DNA from 3 places in the Alteromonas infernus genome. Region 3 is predicted to be linked to each of the others. Evidence: predicted binding sites of a transcription regulator. Region 3 holds the regulator's gene; each other region holds the start of a gene.
The links. Region 3 encodes sigma-54, which starts transcription at its own class of promoters, with help from an activator protein. Its sites were predicted from a motif close to GTTGGCACGNNNNTNGNNT; they were not measured.
Positions count from the first base shown of each region.

Region 1: flhA (flagellar biosynthesis protein FlhA) is a predicted target of sigma-54. The motif match lies at 1,244-1,262, and genes of this name have one in related genera.
Region 2: ACX5J7_RS10675 (DUF2884 family protein) is a predicted target of sigma-54. The motif match lies at 1,733-1,751, and genes of this name have one in related genera.

Region 1 is NZ_CACSIG010000031.1:173,390-178,341, forward strand. It holds gene flhB (flagellar biosynthesis protein FlhB) at 4-1,128, shown strand; gene flhA (flagellar biosynthesis protein FlhA) at 1,318-3,417, shown strand; gene flhF (flagellar biosynthesis GTPase FlhF) at 3,447-4,880, shown strand; gene ACX5J7_RS08235 (MinD/ParA family protein) at 4,886-4,952, shown strand, end outside.
Region 2 is NZ_CACSIG010000042.1:23,994-28,945, forward strand. It holds gene ACX5J7_RS10665 (mechanosensitive ion channel family protein) at 1-1,261, shown strand, start outside; gene ACX5J7_RS10670 (hypothetical protein) at 1,331-1,522, opposite strand; gene ACX5J7_RS10675 (DUF2884 family protein) at 1,859-2,671, shown strand; gene ACX5J7_RS10680 (NAD-dependent epimerase/dehydratase family protein) at 2,902-3,714, shown strand; gene ACX5J7_RS10685 (sodium-dependent transporter) at 3,783-4,952, opposite strand, start outside.
Region 3 is NZ_CACSIG010000017.1:227,308-232,259, forward strand. It holds gene ACX5J7_RS04810 (HPr family phosphocarrier protein) at 1-101, opposite strand, end outside; gene rapZ (RNase adapter RapZ) at 101-946, opposite strand; gene ptsN (PTS IIA-like nitrogen regulatory protein PtsN) at 1,035-1,478, opposite strand; gene hpf (ribosome hibernation promoting factor) at 1,492-1,779, opposite strand; gene ACX5J7_RS04830 (RNA polymerase factor sigma-54) at 1,810-3,291, opposite strand; gene lptB (LPS export ABC transporter ATP-binding protein) at 3,365-4,090, opposite strand; gene lptA (lipopolysaccharide transport periplasmic protein LptA) at 4,093-4,647, opposite strand; gene lptC (LPS export ABC transporter periplasmic protein LptC) at 4,616-4,952, opposite strand, start outside.

The DNA of each region.
Region 1 (4,952 bases), on a different contig from region 3:
AGCATGGCAGATTCAAGCGAAAAAACAGAAGACCCCACGGGGAAGAAACTCGATGATGCCCGAAAAAAAGGGCAGCTAGCCCGTTCCCGTGAACTATCTACCACCTTGGTGTTAATAGTCAGTGCCGTCATGTTTCTATTTGTTGGTGGCTGGATAGCGGAGTCGGTATTTAAACTTACCCGCAGAATGTTCATTTTATCTCGTGATGAAACCTATGATATCACCCACATGTTTGGCGCGTGGGGCGAGGCATTTTCAGCAGTGGGCCCTGCCGTACTGCTATATATGGTTGTCGCAATGATTGCAGGGATCTACGGCTCTATTGCCCTTGGCGGTTTTAACTTTACGTGGGAAGGGGCAAAGCCTAAAGGCTCTAAAATGAGCCCGATTCAAGGCTTCAAACGCATGTTTGGCACCAATGGCTTAGTTGAGCTTCTTAAGTCTATTGCAAAAGTAGTGGTTATTATCGGCATGGCCATTGGCGCGCTGCTGTTCTTTGAAGATGAAGCGCTGCATTTAGATATGGAGCTTTATCCGGGCAACCTGTTTCACGCTATGGACATACTTAAATGGGCTTTTCTCATTCTAGTATGTGGCATGATCCCCATCGCGCTCATCGATGTGCCTTATCAAATGTATAAGCACAACAAAGAAATGAAGATGACCAAGCAGGAGGTGAAAGACGAAAGGAAAAATGCTGAAGGCGACCCCATGGTTAAAGGGCGTATCCGTCGATTGCAGTATCAGGCTGCAACGAAAAGAATGATGCAAGAAGTCCCTCAAGCTGATGTCGTGGTGACTAACCCTACCCATTTTTCAGTGGCCATTAAATACGATGAAAAAGGAATTAGGGCACCTGTGGTTGTCGCAAAAGGCGCCGATGAGTTGGCCATGCATATCAGAAAAATAGCCACAGCGAATGATGTTCCGCTCATTCCTTCTCCTATGTTAGCGCGGGCAATCTTCTATTCCACAGAAGTGGATGATGAAATACCCAACGCCTTGTTTATGGCGGTAGCGCAAGTTCTCGCCCACGTGTATCAGCTTAAAGCTCACAGAGCAGGTAAAGGTAAACGTCCCAAGCCATTGAAACGGGATCTGCCCATCCCTCCCGAGTATCGCCGATAACACAGCCTTCCCCGCCAAGTTAGCATGAAAAAGATGCGGGAAAATGGACGGTTGTTAAAATAAGAAATGCCGTTAATTTAGGCAGTTAGTGCTGCTGCAGAAGGTGTTTGCTAAAGCTGGCACGTATGTTGAAACCCGCCTATCAGAATAGAATTAAGCGTCAATTTTCTGATAGAGAGACAATACGCAATGCAGTTATCCGGTTATCTTCAGCGTTTCGATAAAAATCAGCTGCAAAATTTCACCAGTGGTTTAGGCGCGCCTATCGTCCTCTTAGCCATAATGGGCATGGTTATTTTACCTATGCCGCCGTTCTTATTAGATGTGCTGTTTAGTTTTAATATTGCCTTGTCTCTGGTCATAATTTTGGTGGCAGTACTCACACAAAAACCTGTCGATTTCGGTATTTTCCCGCTTGTGTTGCTTATCGCTACAGTACTGAGACTGGCATTGAACGTAGCGTCTACCCGTGTTGTTCTGCTTTATGGGCACGAAGGGGGGGATGCTGCAGGTAAGGTTATCGAGGCCTTTGGAGCAGTGGTTATCGGTGGTAACTATGCGGTGGGTATTGTTGTTTTTGCTATTCTTCTAATTATTAACTTCAAAGTGGTTACCGCGGGTGCCGGGCGTATATCTGAAGTAAGTGCTCGCTTTACTTTGGACGCCATGCCAGGTAAGCAGATGGCAATTGATGCCGACTTGAACGCCGGCTATATCGACCAAGACCAAGCCCGTCAGCGCCGAGAAGAAATCACCGCAGAAGCCGATTTTTACGGCTCGATGGACGGTGCGTCAAAATTCGTAAAGGGTGACGCGGTCGCCGGTCTTTTCATTATGTTGATTAATATCGTCGGCGGGTTATTCATCGGCATGATCCAGCACGATTTGAATTTTGGTAGTGCTATTGAAATTTATACCATCCTTACTATCGGTGATGGGCTGGTTGCTCAAATACCTTCACTTCTGCTTTCTGTAGCGACCGCGATAATTGTTACTCGTGAAAACGAAACCCAAGAAATGGGTAAAGAGATCCGCGGACAATTAGGCAACACACAAGCGCTTTATATTGCATCGGGCGTGCTATTTGTGATGGGTATTATTCCAGGTATGCCCCACATTGCATTTTTAGGGTTCTCGTTTTTAATTGCGGGCGTTGCCTATTGGCAGACAGTTCAGCAAAAGAAAAAGGCTGCGGCACCGTCGGTCCCTGATAATGTGATGAAAGACGACACGGTGGCGCCAGAGGTTAAAGAGCTGGGGTGGGATGACGTTCAGCAGGTTGATACTATCGGGTTGGAGGTCGGCTATCGATTAATACCACTGGTTGATAAATCTCAAGGTGGCGAATTGTTGACGCGCATAAAAGGGGTGCGTAAAAAGCTCTCCCAAGAACTTGGTTTTCTTATTCCCCCAGTACACATTCGCGATAATTTAGATTTAGAGCCTAATACCTACACCATTGCTATGCTTGGCGTCACCATTGGCGACTCTGTTATCAGTCATGATGAAGAGTTGGCTATCAACCCCGGGCAGGTCTTCGGCAAATTAGAAGGTCGCGCCACCAAAGACCCTGCGTTTGGTTTAGATGCGGTGTGGATCAAGCCGAATAAACGAGAACACGCGCAAACCTTGGGGTACACCGTTGTTGATGCAGCTACCGTTGTGGCTACCCACCTCAGCCAGTTGTTAACTAACAATGCTTATCAGCTACTTGGTCACGAAGAAGCGCAGCAGTTACTCGATATGCTGGCTAAGCAGCACCCTAAATTGGTGGAAGGTTTAGTACCAGATATCTTGCCGCTAAGCACGGTGGTAAAAGTGCTTCAAACCCTACTATTTGAGGGCGTGCCTATTCGCGATATGCGCACTATTGTTCAAACCTTAAGTGAATACGGCACTCGCAGCCAAGACCCGGATGTATTGGTCTCTGCCGTTCGTATTGCGCTTAAACGTCTTATTGTCCAAGAAATTACCCAAGGGGCAAAAGAGATACCTGTCATAACCTTGGCGCCAGAGTTGGAACAGATGTTGCACCAGTCACTTCAAGCAGGTGGCGAAGATGGCGCTGGTATCGAACCAGGTTTGGCAGACAAGCTGCAAAAATCATTGCAGCAAGCCAGTCAGCAGCAAGAGTTAGAAGGAGAGCCTGCAGTACTCCTAACCTCTGGCATGCTGCGACCCGTTCTGTCTCGCTTCTTAAAGTATTCGGTTGTTGGGCTCCATGTGCTTTCTTACCAAGAAGTGCCTGACGACAAACAAATAAAAATAGTCAGTTCGGTCGGTCAATAATCTGACACTGGGTGATTGGAGAGGTTGCAATGAAAATTAGACGTTTCTTCGGCAAAGATATGCGTGAGGCGTTAAGCCAAGTTAAAGCTGAATTAGGCAGTGATGCAGTGATCATGTCGAACCGCAAAGTTGCCGATGGCATTGAGCTTGTTGCTGCCTATGATAAAGAGCCTGAAGCAAAACTCTTCACTCCTAAAACATCGCCTAAAGCAACCCCTAAAGCATCAGGTCAAAAAGCCGTGCCTAGCTTAAGTGAGATTATCGGTGATGATGGCCCCGACAGTTTAAAAGCTCTGTTAGAAAAGCAGCACGGCGGTAGTGCGCCTTCATCAAGTAATGCTTCAGCATCGCAGTCGCATTCAGCCAACCATAATCAGCCTATGTCTGCAAATGCGAGACATGCCAACGAAATTGCGTCACACCTTGATTTCTCAGAAGCCTTTATTGATGACGTAGAAAGCCAGCACCTTGCACAAGACGAAGGTAGAGCAACAACGTTTCCTGACCACCAAGCGTCAAGCATAGACGAGGCACCCGTCTCTCAATCTGCAGAATTGGCGCAAATTAAAGAAGAGTTAGCGTCGTTGCGCGATGTTTTACAATATCAGGTTGCAGACTTGATGGAAGCGAAAAACAAGCGTCAAAAACCGGTACATCAATACTTGATTACCCGTCTAACGGATATGGGGTTAAGCAGTGCACTTGCCAGTCAGCTAATTAACTATACACCAGCACACTACAATGAACGAGACGCATGGGTGTATCTTCTTAACCTATTGGCTAATCGCATAAATGTGACAGGAAACGATATACTTAGTGCGCAAGGTGCAGTTGCCTTAGTCGGACCGACGGGCACAGGTAAAACAACGACGGTTGCAAAACTAGCTGCTCGCTATGCACAAAAGTACGGTGCAGATTCAGTAGCAATGATTACCATAGATACGTATAGAATTGCGGCCTATGAGCAGCTCGCGACATACGGAAAAATTATTGGTTGTACGGTGAGAAAAGCGCAGACTAGTGAAGAACTTGCGGATTTATTATTCCAACTTCGTCATAAGCGTCTAGTATTGATTGATACGGCAGGGTTTAGCCAACGGGATAGCCGTTTAATTAAACAGATTAAGCAGTTTGATAATGGTCAAATGCCAAAAGTTAAAAAATATTTGGTAGCGCAGGCAAATACACAATATCCTGCCCTACAGCGCATCATTAAGGCTTATGATGATATCGAACTAAGTGGCTGTATTTTCACAAAGTTAGATGAATGCTACTCTTTAGGAGAGGTATTGAGCGCTGCAGTTGAATATCAACTGCCGGTTAGTTATGTCACCGACGGTCAGAAAGTACCTGAAGACATTAAGATTGCGGAGGCAAAATCTTTAGTTTCTGCCGCTGCAAAGCTTTATAAAAAGTACGGTTTGAATCATACTAGTAGCAACAACGCAATTAAAACAGCATAAGCAGTATGATTGACGACCAAGCGAGTAGCTTAAGAAAAATGAAGCAATCACGGTTAATCAAAGTTATCGCCG
Region 2 (4,952 bases), on a different contig from region 3:
TAGCTGGGTTTACAAGTCTAATAATAAATGGGACAACGCGCTTCAAGAGCATGGCTTCTTTAGACGTTTAATGCACCTCTTCCCTGCGCTATTCATCTACGTTGCCACTCCAGTACTTATCGATGATGAAGCCGTCATGCACGGTATGGTAATCAAAAGTGCTCAGCTGTATATGCTTTACAGTGGCTTACTCGCTTTGTACGCCATGCTAAGCACAGTAGAAGACGTTTACAACGCCTCAGCCCTTTCCCGACGAGCCCCGATTACAGGGTTCATTCAGGTGACTAAACTTGCCTTTGCAATCATTACTATACTGCTGAGTATTTCTTTAATAGTCGATAGAAGTCCGTTGCTTATTGTATCGGGCCTAACCGCTATTGCCGCGGTGCTGTTATTGATATTCAGAGACACTATTTTAGGTTTTGTAGCCGGTATACAGATTGCCGCTAACCGCATGTTCAATACCGGTGATTGGATAGCCATGCCGAAATACGAAGTCGACGGTGAAATACTTGAAATAGGCTTAACCAATGTAAAGGTACAAAACTGGGACAAAACCATCTCGACACTACCTACTTATAGCCTTACTACTGAAGCGGTGAAGAACTGGCGAGGTATGCAGGAGTCCGGCGGCCGCAGAATTAAGCGCGCCATTTATATTGATGTGCACTCTATCAAACTCTGCGACAACGATATGTTAGACCGCTTTTCAAAAATTCGTTATATCAACGAATATATCGATAAAAAGAAAAACGAACTGCGTGCTTATCACAGGGATTACTCCATTGATGAGTCGGATTTACTCAATAACCGCAAGCTAACCAATATCGGTACGTTTAGAGCCTACTTAGAAGCCTATTTGCGCAAGCATGCGAATATCAACCAAGAGCTTACGCTTATGGTTAGGCAGCTTCCCCCTAATGAGCTAGGTTTGCCCTTAGAAATTTATTGCTTTAGCGCAGAAAAAGAATGGGTCAAATACGAGAAAGTACAGTCGGATATTTTCGACCACGTCATGGCCATGCTTGACCTGTTCGACCTACGCGCCTACCAGCGAGACGGTCACCTCTCGCTTTTAGCCCACCGCGAGCACAGTGCCTATCAGCAAGAGGCAAAGGTGAACGCCAGGCAAGGTGCTGATAATAGTGCCAAGCAAAGTACAAGTGAAAGTTCTGATGGAAGTGCCGATGAAAGTGCCGATGAAAGCACAGAGCCTAGTGTAAACACGCCTGCAGAGCCTCACAGCACGCCGAAAGCGTAACCATCAATAACTGTTTTACAGACGTAAAAAAACCGGCTTTGAAGCCGGTTTTTTCATAACGCTTTTTGCTTAAGCTAAGGCATAGGCCATCAGCATGCAAAGCACCAAACCTGTAACGCCAAAAAAACCGTACTCGATTTTTTCCTGCATACCTTCAGCACCTGCTTTAGCAGTCATAAAGCCCATAACGATGCTGCTTAGCCCTAGCGTAAAGGCAATTAGCGCAACACCAAACATAATTGCATTAATCCAATCAGCCATTGTGATAACCCCTTAAAATTATTGGCAGTATTATGCACCAATAATTAAGATTTGAACATGCTTGGATGGGTTTAAATATGCCGTAAAAGGCATAAATTGATCTTAGTCAAAATGGCTAATTTATTATTATATTCGCCAAAAAATGGAGCCGCCTATATTTCCTGCCCTCTCAAAAAAAGCATAACCCACTGAAAAATATAACCTTTAAATTCTGGCAAGAGCATTGCTCTATTCTTTACAAACAGGCTATCGCCGCCGCTTTTAGCAAGCCCTGGCTATACCGAACTACATTTTGCACGCGCACTACCGTGTTAATAGTGAAATAAGGAATGAACAATGTCTAACAAACTATTACTTTCAGTTGCCATCACCAGCGCTTTAATCAGTGGACAGGCACTTGCACACGATAAGAACTTTCAGACCAACAGCTGTGATATGGAGCTTGATGGTCACATTCAATACTATCAAGGCGACTTAACCGTAACCATGGATAATGGCTCGGTGATGAGCATAGACGCTCAACACAATATGACCGTTAACGGCGAAGCTGTGTCGCTTAATCGCGAGCAAAAAAAGTGGGTGGGTGAATACTACGACAATATAGATATGGCCATTCCAATGACACTGAACATTGCCAGTGAAGGTTTAGAGATTGCTAATGTCGCGGTAACTGAAGTATTCACAGAGCTCCTTGGCGGCGACCAAATGGGCGACGACTTTCGTGAACTCTTTAACTCGCTCGACGCTAAGCTCAACACCTCATTTTATGATGAAGCGGGTAATATCCGTGTCGATTCAACCAAGTTCGATGAGCCAGGTTGGTTTGACGAAAGCTGGGAACAAGAATTTGAAACACAGATAGAGTCATTGATTAGCGAGTCGATAGGCAGAATTTTAATAGCCGTAGGTACTCAGATGCTATGGGAAGGCGGCGATATGTCTGAATTCGAAGAAAAAATGGAACGTTGGGGTGAAGACCTAGAATATCGTCTTGAGAGTCAAGCCGCCGCACTAGAAGAAAAAGGCGATGCCTTGTGTAAAGTATTGAAACAGGCTGATTATGCTGAAGGAAAAATGCAGGCGTCAATTGCCGGGCTTGAAGAGCTGAACCTGTTAGATATCGATGGTCATGCAGAAATGAAGATGTAATAGCCCTTCGTATCAAAACCATTAACATCTATAAAGCCAATGATGGGTAACGCCCATAGTTGGCTTTTTTCGCAAGTCCGCCCCCTGTCTTCGTGTATCAACCCCGTTTAAACCTTTGCGCTTTTAGTGCCGCTTTTTAAGGCAATCAGTAAAACGACTTACGTATTGATAAAAGCAAGGCTTTGCAAATTAATGTAATCTACGGCTATTAAACAAAGGGTATTGAGACTATGACGCAAAATTTAGTAATTACGGGTTATGGATGGTTAGCCGGGTATGTTGGCGAAGCACTTAACGATGATTTCAATATTGTCGGCACAAGTAGAAGTCGGGACAAATGCCATGCGTTACAAGCGCAAGGTATCGAAGCACTTGAATATGCGCTAGGAGATAACACCAAGCCCCTTGAACGCTATTTACCTAATGCAACCTTATTACTCAATGTACCGCCCGGCCGACGAAGCACCAATTTAGACGCCTTTACAAAGCACATGCTGTCATTAATAGATAGCGCGATCAGGGCGGGCGTTGCGCATATCGTTTTTATCAGTACGACCTCGGTTTACGGTGATAATACTGATGAGACATTGACAGCGCAGGCCCAAACCAACCCTCAAACTGCGTCGGCAAAAGCGCATGTAGCAATAGAGCAATATTTACTGTCACTGCGAGAGCAAATTAACGTAAGTATTGTGCGGTTAGCGGGCTTGGTTGGCCCAGACCGTCACCCGGCCCGTTCGTTAAGTGGACGTCAGCTAGAAGCGGGGAATAAAAGAATAAACCTGGTTCACGTTTTTGATATCGTTAAGGCGCTTGGCGAAATTATTCGCTGTACCCCACTGAATGACACGATACATCTGTGTAGTTTGTCTCACCCCAAACGGGGGCTGTACTATGTTGAGGCTGCTAAAGCCATGGGTATTGAGCCGCCTGATTTTACAGGGACCGACGCTGAGCCTGGTGGGAAAGTAATTGACGCCCGTGAATGCTGGGCGCAGTTAGGTATTACGCCCGAGTTCGCTGACCCCTATCGCATGTTCTAAATCAATAAAAAACGGCAAGCCCGTTACCAAGCTTGCCGTTTTTGTTTAGATGTAATGTGTGAAGCGGTTTACCCGAAAAGGTTAAACCCAAAATATTTCACTGCGACTGTGTTTACAAAAATAACAAGCAGAATTAATGGTATAAAGGTTTTAAGCGACACATCTACATACTTTTCAAACCAGCTACCCTTGTATCCGCTGCTACCTTCTTCCAAAGACGCGTTGAAGTTAGCGCTCTTCCAACGGTAAATAACAAACAAGCAAATAAGTAAGCCGTTGAGCGGTAAAATAGTGTCGTAGAACACGTCGTAAATCACATCAAACAAAGACTTATCTGCCCCTGCGTAGTGCATAAACGAAGTCAACATATCCACTTTACCGAACGATAATGCGCTCAAAATGGCTAACACAATCATAATGCTGCCTAAAGAGCCTAGCGCCCATTTGCGACTTACGCCTTTCTCGTCCATCAATGCCGCAACCGGTACTTCAAAAATAGATACCAGTGAAGTAATTGCTGCGAAGAACACAAGCAAGAAGAACAAGCTCGCTACAATCGACGCACCGAGATACCCGATTGAATCTTGTAACGCGAGAAAGATACTCGGTAGGTATGTAAAGATCATGCCAACCGAAGACTCACTTAGATCATCAGGGTTAATATCTGGGTTAAAAGAGAAGATAGCCGGAAGAATCATTAACCCCGCAGTAAATGCAACCGCTGTATCGGTTAAGGCAACCAATTTGGCCGAGTTAGGCACATCCGCTCGTTTATCAATATAGCTTCCGTAAGTGATCAGAATACCCATACCTAACGACAGCGAAAAGAAGGCTTGCGACAAGGCGCCGTTGACAACTTCAGCCGTGATTTTTGAAAACTCAGGCACGATATAGAACTTAACCCCAGCCATGGCATTTTCTCGGGTCAGTACAAACACTACCAAGCCAATGAGCATAACAAAGAGTGCTGGCATAAGCAGCTTTGCCGCTTTTTCGATGCCTTCTTTTACCCCGCCTTGAAGTATGAGGTACACCACCCCAACCACAACTGCCATATAGGCGAAGATTGCCTCTGAGTTAATAAACAGCCCAAAGGTTTCGGGGTTAGCGAGTTTATCTAAGTTTCCGCTTACCGCTTCAAACAAATAGCCAAAAAGCCACACGGTGATAACCATGTAGAAAACGGCAATCATGAAAGGTGTAGCAATGGCTAACCAACCTGCGACCTTCCATTTTTT
Region 3 (4,952 bases):
ATTTTGGCGTCGAACTGATTAGCAAGCTTCACTAATTGGGTCGCTGCTCTTGCATGTAATCCCAGCTTATTTACGATGGTTAGCGTTTTTTTAATTGTCATTACTGGTTTAGCTCTCGATGGCGAATTTGTACATCTGGGTGTATTTCGCTGAAGGTTTTCGACAGAGTTTGGGCAATATACACAGAGCGGTGTTGCCCGCCTGTACAGCCAATAGCGACTGTTACGTAACTTCTGTTGTTGCGCTCTAGATGAGGTAGCCAGGTGGTAATTAAATTCTGAATTTGCCAAATGAACTTGGTAACAACGGGTTGAGAGCCTAAGAAAACCTCAACGGGTGCATCAAGCCCTGTTAGGTGCTTCAAGTCAGGCTCCCAGTGAGGATTAGGCAAAAAGCGCGCATCAAAAACATAATCGGCATCTTTCGGAATACCGTGTTTGAAGCCAAAAGATTCAAACACCAGCACTAAGCGGGAGCTTTTCTTACCCAGTATTCGCTCGCGTATCAACTCAGCAAGTTGGTGAATAGTCAGTTTGTCTGTATCTAAATATAAGTCTGCCCGTTCAGCGATAGGGGCTAGCAAGGCTGACTCTGCCCTTATGGCTTCAGATAGAGACTTATTGAGCTTCGCAAGGGGATGCAGACGTCGGGTTTCGCTGAAGCGTTTTACCAGCACATCATCGCTGGCATCGATATAGACAATGGTCATTGACCACGATGACGGAAGATAATCTAAAATTTCTACCAGATCATCAGGGTTTTTCGGCAAGTTACGCACATCAATGCTCACCGCCACTTGGTCGTATTCATCAACAACAGTGTGGGTTAGGGTAGGAAGTAGGTTTACAGGAATGTTGTCAACGCAGTAGTACCCTAAATCTTCCAATGCGCGAAGTGCGACAGACTTACCAGACCCCGAACGACCACTGATTATAATCAGCTTCACCTAACTTCTCCCAAATCTTCTGGTTTTATCGCATACGCTTTATTGTCTTAAGCGCCTTGGTCACGACCTCGCTAAGGCGCTTAAATCTTTAACTTAGTGCAGAAAGAATATCATCGCTTGTACTGGCACGACGTATCGCTTTAATCGTTTCTTTATCGCTTAGTTTACCGGCTACCGTGGCCAATGTTTGTAGATGGCCTTCGGTTTGCTCTTCAGGAACAAGTAACGCGAAAAATATATCTACCGGCTTTTCATCGAGCGCGTCAAAATTAATGGCTGGCGTACTGGTGACAACAATAGCTATCACCTTTTCTAAACCTGGCAAGCGCCCATGTGGTAACGCAATGCCATTGCCGATTCCTGTACTACCCATACGCTCTCGAGACATCAAACTATTAAGTACCGTTGCCTGATCGATGCTCTCGTTATTTTTGGCAGCGATATCTGCGATGATCTCAAGAATTCGCTTTTTACTATTACACTGAACCGCACACTCGGTGCGGTCCAGACTTACGATGGCTTGTATATCCATGCTTAATTAACTACTAATGTTTTTTCAGTTTTTCCTTATGCTTGATTACCTGCCGGTCGAGTTTATCAACCATGCTGTCAATCGCCGCATACATGTCGGTATTTTCTGAGGATGCGAATACTTCAGCGCCACTTAAATGAACGGTCGCTTCGGCTTTTTGATTTAATTTTTCAACGTTCAGGATGACATGCACATTAGAAATGTGATCAAAGTGACGTTCAAGTTTGCTGAACTTCGTATCGACATAATTACGCAAAGAGTCGGTGATTTCGACATGATGACCAGTAAGGTTGATTTGCATATTTCGTCTTCCTTATATTATTAAGCCCGTTTAAATGAGGCTTTTGCGTTGGTTCGACGGCGGGATCGACAACGATTCCCGGTACTTTGCTATTGTTCGCCGGGCAACTTTAATGCCTTGTTCGGCCAACAATGAAGCAATCTTGCTATCACTTAGCGGCTTGCTAGGCTTCTCAGCTGCCACTAATTTCTTGATCAATGCACGAATCGCGGTAGATGAACACTCACCACCAGACTCTGTTGCTACGTGGCTAGAGAAGAAGTATTTCAATTCAAATATACCACGTGGTGTATGCATATACTTTTGCGTTGTGACGCGTGAAATCGTTGATTCGTGCATATCTACCATTTCTGCTACATCGTTAAGCACCATAGGTTTCATCATTTCCGGGCCATGTTCAAAAAAGCCCATTTGCTGTTGCACAATACAGTTTGCCACCTTCATTAAGGTTTCGTTGCGAGATTCAAGGCTCTTAATGAACCACTTAGCCTCTTGCATGTGTGAGCGGATGAATTGTGAGTCGCTACTATTTTTGGCACGACGACTCATTGCAGCGTATTGTTGATTTACGCTCAACTTAGGCAGGCTGTCGGGGTTAAGCTCAACCACCCAACGGCCATTCTTTTTGGCGACCGAGACATCAGGAATAACGTACTCAGGCTCTTTAGTAACTAAAGCACTACCTGGGCGAGGATTCAAGGTTTGTAATAAACGCATTGCCTCGCGCAGCTGATCTTCCTTCAAGCGGCTCTTACGCATTAACGTGCGATAATCTTTACTGCTTAATAGGTCTGAATATTCTTCTATAAGCTGTTTGGCTTCGTTAAGCCATGGTGTGTCTTCTGAGAACTGGCGCAGTTGCACCATTAGACATTCCTGCGGCGAGCGGGAGCCCGAACCAATGGGGTCGAACATCTGAATACGCTTAAGTACGCATTCTATTTCGTCCATTTCTATAGGCTCTTCCATATCCTCAGAGTTTACCGCGTCAAGAATGTCTTCAAGGGTCACGGTTAAATAGCCAGACTCGTCAATAGAGTCGATAATTGCCGTAGCAATGGCGCGGTCAGTATCTGAGAAATGGGTCAATCGCATCTGCCACGACAAATGTTCCTGAATATCCTCGGTGGTTTCGCCTTGAAATATTTGTTCATCGTCATTTGAAGGACCTGGCGCTGGGGCCGATGACGCTGAATAGTATTCATCCCATGTGCTGTCGATAGGCAATTCATCGGGAAGGTCGTTTTTTTCTAACGCGTCACCCGCTTCCAATGTATCGCTAGACGCTGTCGCAGACGCTTCTGTCACGCTATCGTCGCTATCGATATTATTTTTTTCTACTTGCGGCTCGTCGTTACCTTCTTCAACTTCCAATAAAGGGTTTGAATCGAGGGCTTCTTGAATCTCCTGCTGAAGATCAAGCGTAGATAGCTGCAGCAGTTTTATCGCCTGCTGAAGCTGGGGTGTCATGGTAAGTTGTTGGCTAAATTTTAGCTGTAAAGATGGTTTCATCTACGTCTTATTTAAATGCTCTAAATTGAATACACCAGAGCGAAATTGAAAAATGACAATTCAGTTACACTAACTATAGCCTGAATTGTTCGCCTAGGTATACATCCCTTACTTTTTGATTACTTAAAACCTGTTCCGCTGTTCCTTGCGCGATAAGCTCGCCATGACTCACAATGTACGCTTTCTCACAAACATCCAATGTTTCTCGCACGTTATGGTCGGTGATAAGGATTCCAATACCCCTATCTCGAAGATGCTGTATTATCTTCTTTATATCATTAACTGATATTGGATCAACACCAGCAAACGGTTCGTCTAATAAAATAAATTGCGGATTAGCTGCTAGTGCGCGTGCTATTTCAACACGCCGTCGTTCACCACCGGACAAACTCATCCCTGTACTATTACGTATATGGTTAATATTAAATTCATCAAGTAGCGCGTCAGCTTCTTCTTCCTGCTGCTGTGAATTTAAATCTTTACGGGTTTGCAAAATGGCCATGATATTTTCATGTACCGTAAGCTTTCTGAAAATTGATGCCTCTTGCGGAAGGTAGCCAATTCCGCGGCGTGCACGCTCGTGCATGGGCTGATGAGTAAGCTCATTATCATCAATTTCAATCTTGCCTTTATCCAGGTTAACCAACCCCACAATCATATAAAATGTAGTGGTCTTACCAGCGCCGTTAGGCCCAAGTAAGCCAACAATTTGACCCGTCGAGACAGAAAGGCTGACGTCGCGTACTACCTGACGCGATTTATATGCCTTAGCAAGGTTGGTTGCGCTCAAAGTTGCCATTGCTATTGATTGTCCCCACTGTCTTTATCTTCTTTCTTCGATGATGCCTTGCGAATGGATTCAGGAGTAAATACCGTAGTCACTCGACCTTCTCCATTTTCGCCCGCACCACCAGTAGCAAGTAACTGCTCAGTAATCATGTCGAAAGTAATGTTGTCACCTTGCACTTTACTGGTGTCTTGTTGAAGTTCCGCGTTTCCTGAAAGAGAAATCGTGCGATTGATCACCTCATAACGAATTTCGTTTGCCTTAGCAGACACCGGAGTACCGTCTTCTAGTGTTTGAGAATAACTGGCTGGCTTTCCTCTGGCGATAAAAATTTCGCGGCCACTACCTTCACTCGCGATAACTTCCACTTCGTCGGCTTCAATTACCAGCGAACCCTGGGTAATCAGTACATCTTCTTTATACAACGCCGTTTTATTTTTACCGTCGATAAATTGAGTATTTGAGCCTATTTTAATGGGCTGCGAAAAATCATCTTCGCTTGCGTTTACCGCACCGCTAGCGATGACAAGTAAAAGGCTAGTTGCTAGGGGAATAAGTGGTTTGTACATGATCTAAAAGCTCGTATTCTTGTGTGCGTAAATTCGCGTTAAACCCATTGCTCAAAATGACATATTGGGTACCCTGTATTTCAACGACTTGATCAGATGTCATTTGTTTGGTGTCTAAATTAATCTGAATGTATTCGGTTGAGAGGCTTTTGACAAAGTCATCGCTGGTTTGGTTCTCGATAACAACCTGGTTTTCTAATTGAATCAGATCGTTGTTGTAGAGCGTTCCTTCTTGCGCCGTCACCACCCAAGGAGACGTAGCGTTCTCAGTATACAGTGTATACTTGGGCTGTTGGAACAATACA